2 regions of the Streptomyces sp. NPDC052079 genome follow, and region 1 is predicted to be linked to the other one. Evidence: riboswitches for the same ligand, from Rfam matches in the RefSeq annotation. Region 1 holds a riboswitch; the other holds the start of a gene.
What was found. Region 1 has a riboswitch for thiamine pyrophosphate ahead of AB0L56_RS13300 (thiamine ABC transporter substrate-binding protein). Riboswitches for the same ligand answer to the same signal wherever they lie in the genome.
Positions count from the first base shown of each region.

Region 2: linked by a shared signal. The riboswitch ahead of thiC (phosphomethylpyrimidine synthase ThiC) and the one ahead of AB0L56_RS13300 (thiamine ABC transporter substrate-binding protein) in region 1 are both predicted to bind thiamine pyrophosphate.

Region 1 covers NZ_JBFAWL010000006.1:195,709-199,871, reverse strand. Annotated here, with positions in the region: gene AB0L56_RS13305 (iron ABC transporter permease) at 1-1,105, opposite strand, end outside; gene AB0L56_RS13300 (thiamine ABC transporter substrate-binding protein) at 1,153-2,241, opposite strand; TPP riboswitch at 2,322-2,427, opposite strand; gene rlmN (23S rRNA (adenine(2503)-C(2))-methyltransferase RlmN) at 2,463-3,569, opposite strand; gene AB0L56_RS13290 (phosphatidate cytidylyltransferase) at 3,780-4,163, opposite strand, start outside.
Region 2 covers NZ_JBFAWL010000002.1:444,735-448,897, forward strand. Annotated here, with positions in the region: gene AB0L56_RS06520 (YibE/F family protein) at 1-1,398, opposite strand, end outside; TPP riboswitch at 1,471-1,660, shown strand; gene thiC (phosphomethylpyrimidine synthase ThiC) at 1,653-3,449, shown strand; gene AB0L56_RS06530 (VWA domain-containing protein) at 3,549-4,163, shown strand, end outside.

The DNA.
Region 1 (4,163 bases):
GCAGGGCGTCGAACCCGCGCACCAGCCGTCCCGCGTCCCGCCGGGTCAGCGCGACGGCCGCGAGGCCGCCGATCACCACGGCGATGGCGGTGGCGGCGAGGGCGTACCGCAGCGAGTTGCCGACCGCCTCGATCGGCGCGACCAGGAACACTCCTCCGTCGTCCTCGGTCAGCGCCCGGTAGTAGCCGAGGCCGGCGCCGTCGAAGGAACGCTGCACCAGCACCGCGAGGGGCAGCAGAAGCAGTACGGCGACACCGGCGACGACTCCGCCCAGCAGCGCCCACTGCCCGGTGCCGCGCGGCCGGCGGGCGGTCACCGAGGCGTCCACGAGCCGCAGGGCGGTCTCCCGCCGCCGGACGGTCCAGGCGTGCAGGGCGAGGATGGAGCCCACGGCGACGAACTGGATCATCGTCAGGACGGCGGCCGTGGACAGGTCGAAGATCTCGGAGGTCTGCCGGTAGATCTCCACTTCCAGCGTGGAGAAGGCCGGCCCGCCCAGGATCTGCACCACACCGAAGGAGGTGAAGGTGAACAGGAAGACCATCAGCGCGGCCGCGGCCACGGCGGGCGCGAGCGCGGGCAGAGTGACGGTCCGCCAGGCCGCGAACCGTGAGGCGCCGAGCACCCGCGCGGCCTCCTCCTGCCGCGGGTCGAGCTGGGACCAGAGGCCGCCCACCGTGCGCACGACGACGGCGTAGTTGAAGAAGACATGCGCGAGCAGAATCGCCCACACGGTGGTGTCCAGGCGCACCCCCCACAGTTCGTCGAGGAGTCCGCCGCGTCCGACCAGCGCCATGAACGCCGTACCGACGACGACCGTGGGCAGCACGAACGGCACCGTGACCACGGCCCGCAGCACCTGCTTGCCGGGGAAGTCGAAGCGGGCGAAGACATAGGCGCCGGGCAGGGCGATCAGCAGGGTGAGGACAGTGGAGACGAGAGCCTGCCAGGTGGTGAACCACAGCACCTGCCGGACGTCGGACTGGGCCAGTACGTCCCCGATCCGCCCGAGCTGCCAGGTCCCGTCCGTCTTGAGTCCGCGCGCGACGATCGCGGTGACGGGATAGGCGAAGAAGACGGCGAAGAACGCGACGGGCACGGCCATGAGACCGAGCCGCGCCGCGCTCCCGCGCCGCCTTGCCGCCGCTCGCGTCACTTCAGTACGAGCGAGGTCCACGACTTGACCCACTGGTCACGGTTCTCGGCGATCTTCGCCGGGTCCATGGTCTCCGGATCCTTGGCCTGCGGCCCGAACTGCTTGAACTCCTCGGGCACCTCGGCGCCCTCCACCACCGGGTACACGAACATGTTGAGCGGCATGTCCTCCTGGAACCGCTTGCCGATCAGGAAGTCGAGCAGCGCCTTTCCGCCCTCGGGGTTCTTCGCGTTGCTCAGCAGTCCGGCGTACTCGACCTGGCGGAAGCAGGTGCCCTCGGCGACGCCGGTGGGCGCGGTCTCCGGCCGGGGCTCGGTGTAGATGACCTCGGCGGGCGGCGAGGAGGCGTACGACACGACGAGCGGACGGTCGGCCTTGGCCTTCCTGCCGCCGGCCGAGCCGGAGAACTCCTCGTTGTAGGCCTGCTCCCAGCCGTCGACCACCTTGACGCCGTTGGCCCGGAGCTTCTTCCAGTAGTCCGGCCAGCCCTCGTCGCCGTACTGGGCGGCCGTGCCGAGCAGGAAGCCCAGGCCGGGCGAGGAGGTGGAGGCGTTCTCGACGACGAGGAGGTCCTTGTACTCGGGCTTGATCAGGTCGTCGAAGGTCTTGGGCGGGTTAAGGTCGTGCTCGGCGAACCACGCCTTGTCGTAGTTGACGCAGATGTCACCGGTGTCGACGGGGGTGACCCGGTGTTCGTCCTCGTCGGCCCGGTACTCGGGCAGGACCTTGTCCAGGCCCTTGGCCTCGTACGGCTGGAACAGCCCGTTGTCGAGGGCGCGGGAGAGCAGGGTGTTGTCGACGCCGAAGAAGACATCGCCCTGGGGGTTGTCCTTGGTCAGGATGGCCTTGTTCACGGCCTGTCCCGCGTCGCCGTCCTCCAGGACCTTGAGCTCGTAGCCGGACTGCTTCTCGAAGGCGGCGACGACGTCCTCGGACACGGCCCACGAGTTGTGGCTGACGAGGGTGACGGTCTTGGACCCGCCGCCGTCGCCGCTGCCGCCGTCCCCGTCGGACGACCCGCACGCGGACGCCGTGACCAGCCCCAGCCCGACGGCCAGGACCGTGACCTTCTTGGTGATGCCCACTTGATTCCTCCTGGGGGTGACCAGGAAGAGACGCGGCCCTGCCCGGGACCCCTGGCGGAGTCCCGGGCAGGGCGCAACAGCTCGAGTGATGACCGATCTCCCTACCCAGAATGACCTGGGCCAGGTTCGGAGGGTCTGCGGCCGGTGCCGCACTCTCAGCGCTGTGGCGCTCCCCTGTCGGAATATGAGGTTGTCCTTACCTCTGACTTACACGGGTCACCCTACCGCTCGCTCGCGGCGAGCTGACCGCATGCCCCGTCGATCTCCTGTCCACGGGTGTCCCGGATCGTCACCGGCACACCGTGCGCGGCGATCGCCTCCACGAACGCCTTCTCGTCCTCGGGCCGGGAGGCGGTCCACTTGGAACCGGGCGTCGGGTTGAGCGGAATGAGGTTGACGTGCACGGGCCGCCCCTTGAGCAGCCGCCCCAGCCGGTCACCGCGCCACGCCTGGTCGTTGATGTCCCGGATGAGCGCGTACTCGATGGACAGCCGCCGCCCCGACTTGGCCGCGTACTCGAACCCGGCGTCCAGCACCTCGCGCACCTTCCACCGCGTGTTCACCGGGACGAGGGTGTCGCGCAGCTCGTCGTCGGGGGCGTGCAGCGAGATGGCGAGCCGGCACTTGAAGCCCTCGTCGGAGAAGCGGTGGATGGCCGGGACGAGGCCGACGGTGGACACGGTGATCCCGCGCTGCGACAGCCCGAGCCCGTCCGGCTCGGGGTCGGTGAGCCGCCGGATGGCGCCCACGACCCGCTTGTAGTTGGCGAGCGGCTCCCCCATGCCCATGAACACGATGTTGCTCAGCCGCGCCGGGCCCCCGGGCACCTCACCGTCCCGGAGCGCGCGCATCCCGTCCACGATCTGGTGCACGATCTCGGCCGTCGACAGGTTCCGGTCCAGCCCCGCCTGCCCCGTGGCGCAGAACGGGCAGTTCATACCGCACCCGGCCTGCGAGCTGATGCACATGGTCACCCGGTCCGGGTATCGCATCAGCACCGACTCGACGAGCGTCCCGTCGAACAGCTTCCACAGCGTCTTGCGGGTCGTCCCCTGGTCGGTGGACAGATGTCGTACGACCGTCATCAGCTCCGGAAGCAGCGCCTCCCGCAGCCTGCCGCGCGCACCGGCCGGGATGTCGGTCCACTGCTCCGGCTCGTGCGCGTACCGCGCGAAGTAGTGCTGCGACAGCTGCCTGGCACGAAACGCCTTCTCACCGACCGCAACGACCGCCTCCTTCCGCTCGGCAGGCGTGAGATCGGCAAGATGCCGCGGCGGCGTCTTGGCTCCGCGCGGCGCAACAAAAGTAAGTTCTCCGGGCTTAGGCATGGCTGTACCAGTGTCGCAGATCGACATGGGTGGCCCGGCCGGGCTCAGAACAGGTCGGCGATCAGAACGGTGACCTTGGTGGCGTGGCTCTTCGTACGGTTCCAGGGGGCCGCGCAGTAGCGGCGTGGTCATTGGGTGATCGTACTGAAACGGACGTCGGGCCCGCGTCCTGGGAGGGCGGGGGCCGATCGGTTTGGGGGTGGGTGCGGGTCAGGTGGAGCCGACGAAGATCACCAGTAGGAGCCACACCACCGGTGCCGTCGGGAGCAGGGAGTCCAGGCGGTCCATGATGCCGCCGTGGCCGGGCAGCAGGGTGCCCATGTCCTTGATGCCCAGGTCGCGTTTGATCATGGACTCGCCGAGGTCGCCCAGGGTGGCGCTGGCCGCGACCGCGAGGCCCAGCAGCAGGCCCTGCCACCAGCTGCCGTCGTCGATCAGGAACTGCATGCACAGGGCGCCCGCGACCATCGCGAACGCGATTGCGCCCAGCAGGCCCTCGCGGGTCTTGCCGGGGCTGATCCGCGGGGCGAGCTTGTGTTTGCCGAAGCGCCAGCCGACGGCATAGGCGCCCGTGTCGCTGACCACCGTCAGCAG
Region 2 (4,163 bases), on a different contig from region 1:
GCGGCGCCTGCCCCGCCCCCCGGAGCCTGTGGCCGACCGGGCATCCGGTACCTGCGGCTGTCCCCGACCCGGGCTCTGTCCCCGCCCCTGCGCCCGCGCCGTCGGACGGTCGGCGGAGACGACCAGCGCGGCCAGGGCCGTGGTGACCGGCACCGAGGCCACCAGGCCGATCGAACCGATCAGCGTGCGCACGATCTCCTCCGCGACCAGCTCGCTGTTGGCGACCGTCCCCACGCCGCTCTGCGCGATGGAGAACAGCAGCAGCAGCGGCAGCGCGGCGCCCGCGTAGGCGAGGACCAGCGTGTTGACCACGGACGCGATGTGATCGCGGCCGATACGGATGCCCGCCCGGTACAACCCGCGCCGGCCCATCGACGGATTGGCCTCGTGCAGCTCCCAGACCGCGGACGTCTGCGTGACCGTCACATCGTCCAGGACACCGAGCGACCCGATGATCACGCCGGCCAGCAGCAGACCGCTCATGTCGATCCCGGGATACAGCCCGTGGATCAGACCGGTGTTGTCGTCGGTGTTGCCGGTGAGCGCGGCCCAGCCGATGAAGACCGACCCCAGGATGCCGATCAGCAGCAACGAGATGAGGGTGCCGAGCACCGCCACCGAGGTGCGCGCCGACGGTCCATGGCAGAGATACAGGGCGAGCAGCATGATGGCGCTCGCGCCCACCACCGCCACGACCAGCGGGTTCGACCCCTGCAGAATGGCCGGAAGGATGAAGAAGTTCAGCACCAGGAAGCTGACGGCCAGGGCGACGAGCGCCATGACGCCGCGCATCCGTCCCACGGCCACGACGGCGAGCGCGAAGACGCCGGCGAGCAGCGCCATGGGAAAGCGCCGGTTCACGTCGGTGACCGAGTACTGCAGGTCCTCGGGCGCGGAGGGCTCGTAGGCGACCACGACCTCCTGACCCTCGCTCAGCTGACGGGACTGGTCCGGCTGCACGATCTCGTTGAACGTACGGCCCTTGTCGTCGCCGGTGTCGACCCTGATCGTCGCCTTCTTGCAGGTACCGTCCGCCTGCTGCTGGGCGGAGGAACCCTCGGCGGTGGAGGTATCGCCGGTCGGGACGCCTCCGGAGGCGTTCACGGACTGGCAGCTCACCTCCACCACCTCGGTCACCGTGGCGTGCTGCGTCTGCCGGTCGAAACCGACACCGGTGCGCTCGTGCGCCGGCGCGCCGCCCGGCCACAGCACGGCGAGTCCGACCAGCACCGCGGCGGCGAACGGGATCAGGATCGCCGCGATGACTCTGCGCAGATGCCGCGACACGGGAGCCGCCGGGCCGTGACTGTGACTGTGTCCATGCCCGTGTCCGCTGCCGGCGCCTGCGCCGTGCGGTGGTTCGGGCGGTGGATACGGAGGAGGCTGAGTCGGGGTCACCGCCCGATCATCCCAAGAACGAAGGGGGCCCTCTGTTCACCGCGCCAGAAAGGACGCTAGCGTGAAGGCACCTTTTGAACACGCGGGAGCTCGGAGCACCGGGCTGAGAGGGCGCTGACCTCCGTCCCAGCGATGTTTCACATGAAACATGACCGACGTCGAGTGATGTTTCACACGGAACGTCGGCAGACGGAAACCGCTGCGTCGACCGCCGAACCTGTTACCGGGTAATGCCGGCGTAGGGAGTAGGTCTCATGACCAACAAGGACGCAAGCACGCCTGCCTCCACGCAGAACCCGACGGAGACGTCGGCGAACGCCGAGGCCGGGAAGTCCAACGGCTGGCACAAGGCGTACGTCGAGGGCTCGCGCCCCGACCTGCGGGTACCGGTCCGTCAGGTGCACCTCACCAACGGGCAGTCCGTCACGCTGTACGACACCTCGGGGCCGTACACCGATCCGCTCGTCGACACCGACGTCCGCCGAGGACTGACTCCGCTGCGGGAGAACTGGATCATCTCCCGCGGTGACACGGAGGAGTACGCGGGCCGTCCCGTCCGTCCCGAGGACGACGGAATCAAGCACACGTCTCCGCGCGGGGGCCTGCGTAACCTGGACGCCGTCTTCCCCGGCAGGCCACGCCAGCCGCGCAGGGGCCGGCCGGGGAAGGCGGTCACCCAGCTGGCCTACGCGCGCCGCGGTGAGATCACGCCCGAGATGGAGTTCGTGGCGATCCGGGAGAACGTCTCACCCGAGGTGGTCCGGGAGGAGATCGCGGCGGGCCGCGCGGTGCTGCCCGCGAACGTCAACCACCCGGAGACCGAACCGATGATCATCGGCAAGCGGTTCCTGGTGAAGGTCAACGCCAACATCGGCAACTCGGCGGTGACGTCCTCCATCGAGGAGGAAGTGGAGAAGATGACCTGGGCGACCCGCTGGGGCGCCGACACGGTCATGGACCTCTCCACCGGCCGCAACATCCACACCACCCGCGAGTGGGTGCTGCGCAACTCCCCCGTCCCCATCGGCACCGTGCCGCTCTACCAGGCCCTGGAGAAGGTCGACGGCCGGGCCGAGGAACTGACCTGGGAGATCTACAAGGACACGGTCATCGAACAGGCCGAACAGGGCGTGGACTACATGACGGTCCACGCGGGCGTCCGCCTCGCGTATGTGCCGCTCACCGCCAACCGCAAGACCGGCATCGTCTCCCGCGGCGGCTCGATCATGGCCGCGTGGTGCCTCGCGCACCACAAGGAGTCGTTCCTGTACGAGAACTTCGAGGAGCTCTGCGAGATCCTCGCCGCATACGACGTCACCTACTCGCTCGGCGACGGCCTGCGGCCCGGCTCCATCGCGGACGCCAACGACGAGGCGCAGTTCGCGGAGTTGCGCACGCTCGGGGAACTCAACACGATCGCGAAGCGTTTCCACGTACAGACCATGATCGAAGGCCCGGGCCATGTCCCGATGCACAAGATCAAGAAGAACATCGACCTCCAGCAGGAGATCTGCGATGAAGCCCCGTTCTATACGCTCGGCCCGCTGACCACCGACGTCGCGCCGGCGTACGACCACATCACCTCCGGCATCGGTGCCGCGATGATCGCGTGGTGGGGAACGGCCATGCTCTGCTACGTCACCCCGAAGGAACACCTTGGCCTGCCCAACCGCGACGACGTCAAGACGGGCGTCATCACCTACAAGATCGCCGCGCATGCCGCCGACCTCGCCAAGGGGCACCCCGGCGCCCAGGAATGGGACGACGCGCTGTCCGACGCCCGTTTCGAGTTCCGGTGGGAGGACCAGTTCAACCTCGCCCTCGACCCGGATACGGCACGTGCGTTCCACGACGAGACCCTTCCGGCGGAACCCGCCAAGACGGCCCACTTCTGCTCGATGTGCGGTCCGAAGTTCTGTTCGATGAAGATCTCCCAGGACATCCGCCGGGAGCACGGTGGCAGCCGGGACGAGATCGAGGAGGGAATGGCGAAGAAGTCGCAGGAGTTCGCGGCGGCGGGCCATCGCGTGTATCTGCCGATCGCGGACTGAGCGTCCGGCTGCGGAACAGGGAGCGGTGCCCGTCGCGGGTGCCGCTCCCGTGGGACGGTTTCCCTCGTCTTCGCCCGAGCGGATGGGCAGACTGGCCCCATGACAGCGAGTTCGATGAGCAAGGGGTCCAATCTGTCCGTCGGTGCCTCCGTGGTGCGTGTCGAGCTCGCCTGGGCGGCGGGGCCCGGGGTGCCCGACATCGATGCCTCGGCGCTGCTTCTCACGGAGGGCGGGCGGGTGCGGGACGACGGGGACTTCGTCTTCTACAACCAGCCCCGTCACAAGTCCGCCGCCGTGACGCATCTCGGGAAGCGGAGTGCCACCGGGGCCGCGACCGACACCATGGAGGTCGATCTGGGCGCGGTCGAAGCGGCCGTCGAACGGATCGTGCTGTGCGCGTCGGCCGACGGCGGGACGTTCGGCCAGGTACCAGGGCTGGTCCTCAGGCTTCTCGACGCCGGCAACGGGACCGAGGTCGCCCGGTTCGACATGGCCGCGGGGACCGAGACCGCGTTCATCGGAGGGGAACTGTACCGGCGGCAGGGACAGTGGAAGTTCCGCGCGGTGGGGCAGGGGTACGCCTCCGGGCTTGCCGGGCTGGCCACGGACTTCGGCATCACCGTGGACGATCCCTCCCCGCCGGCCGTCGCCCCAGTGCCCGCTCCCGTTCCGCCGGCCCCGGCGTCTGTGCCGCCCGCGCCGCCCGTACCCGAC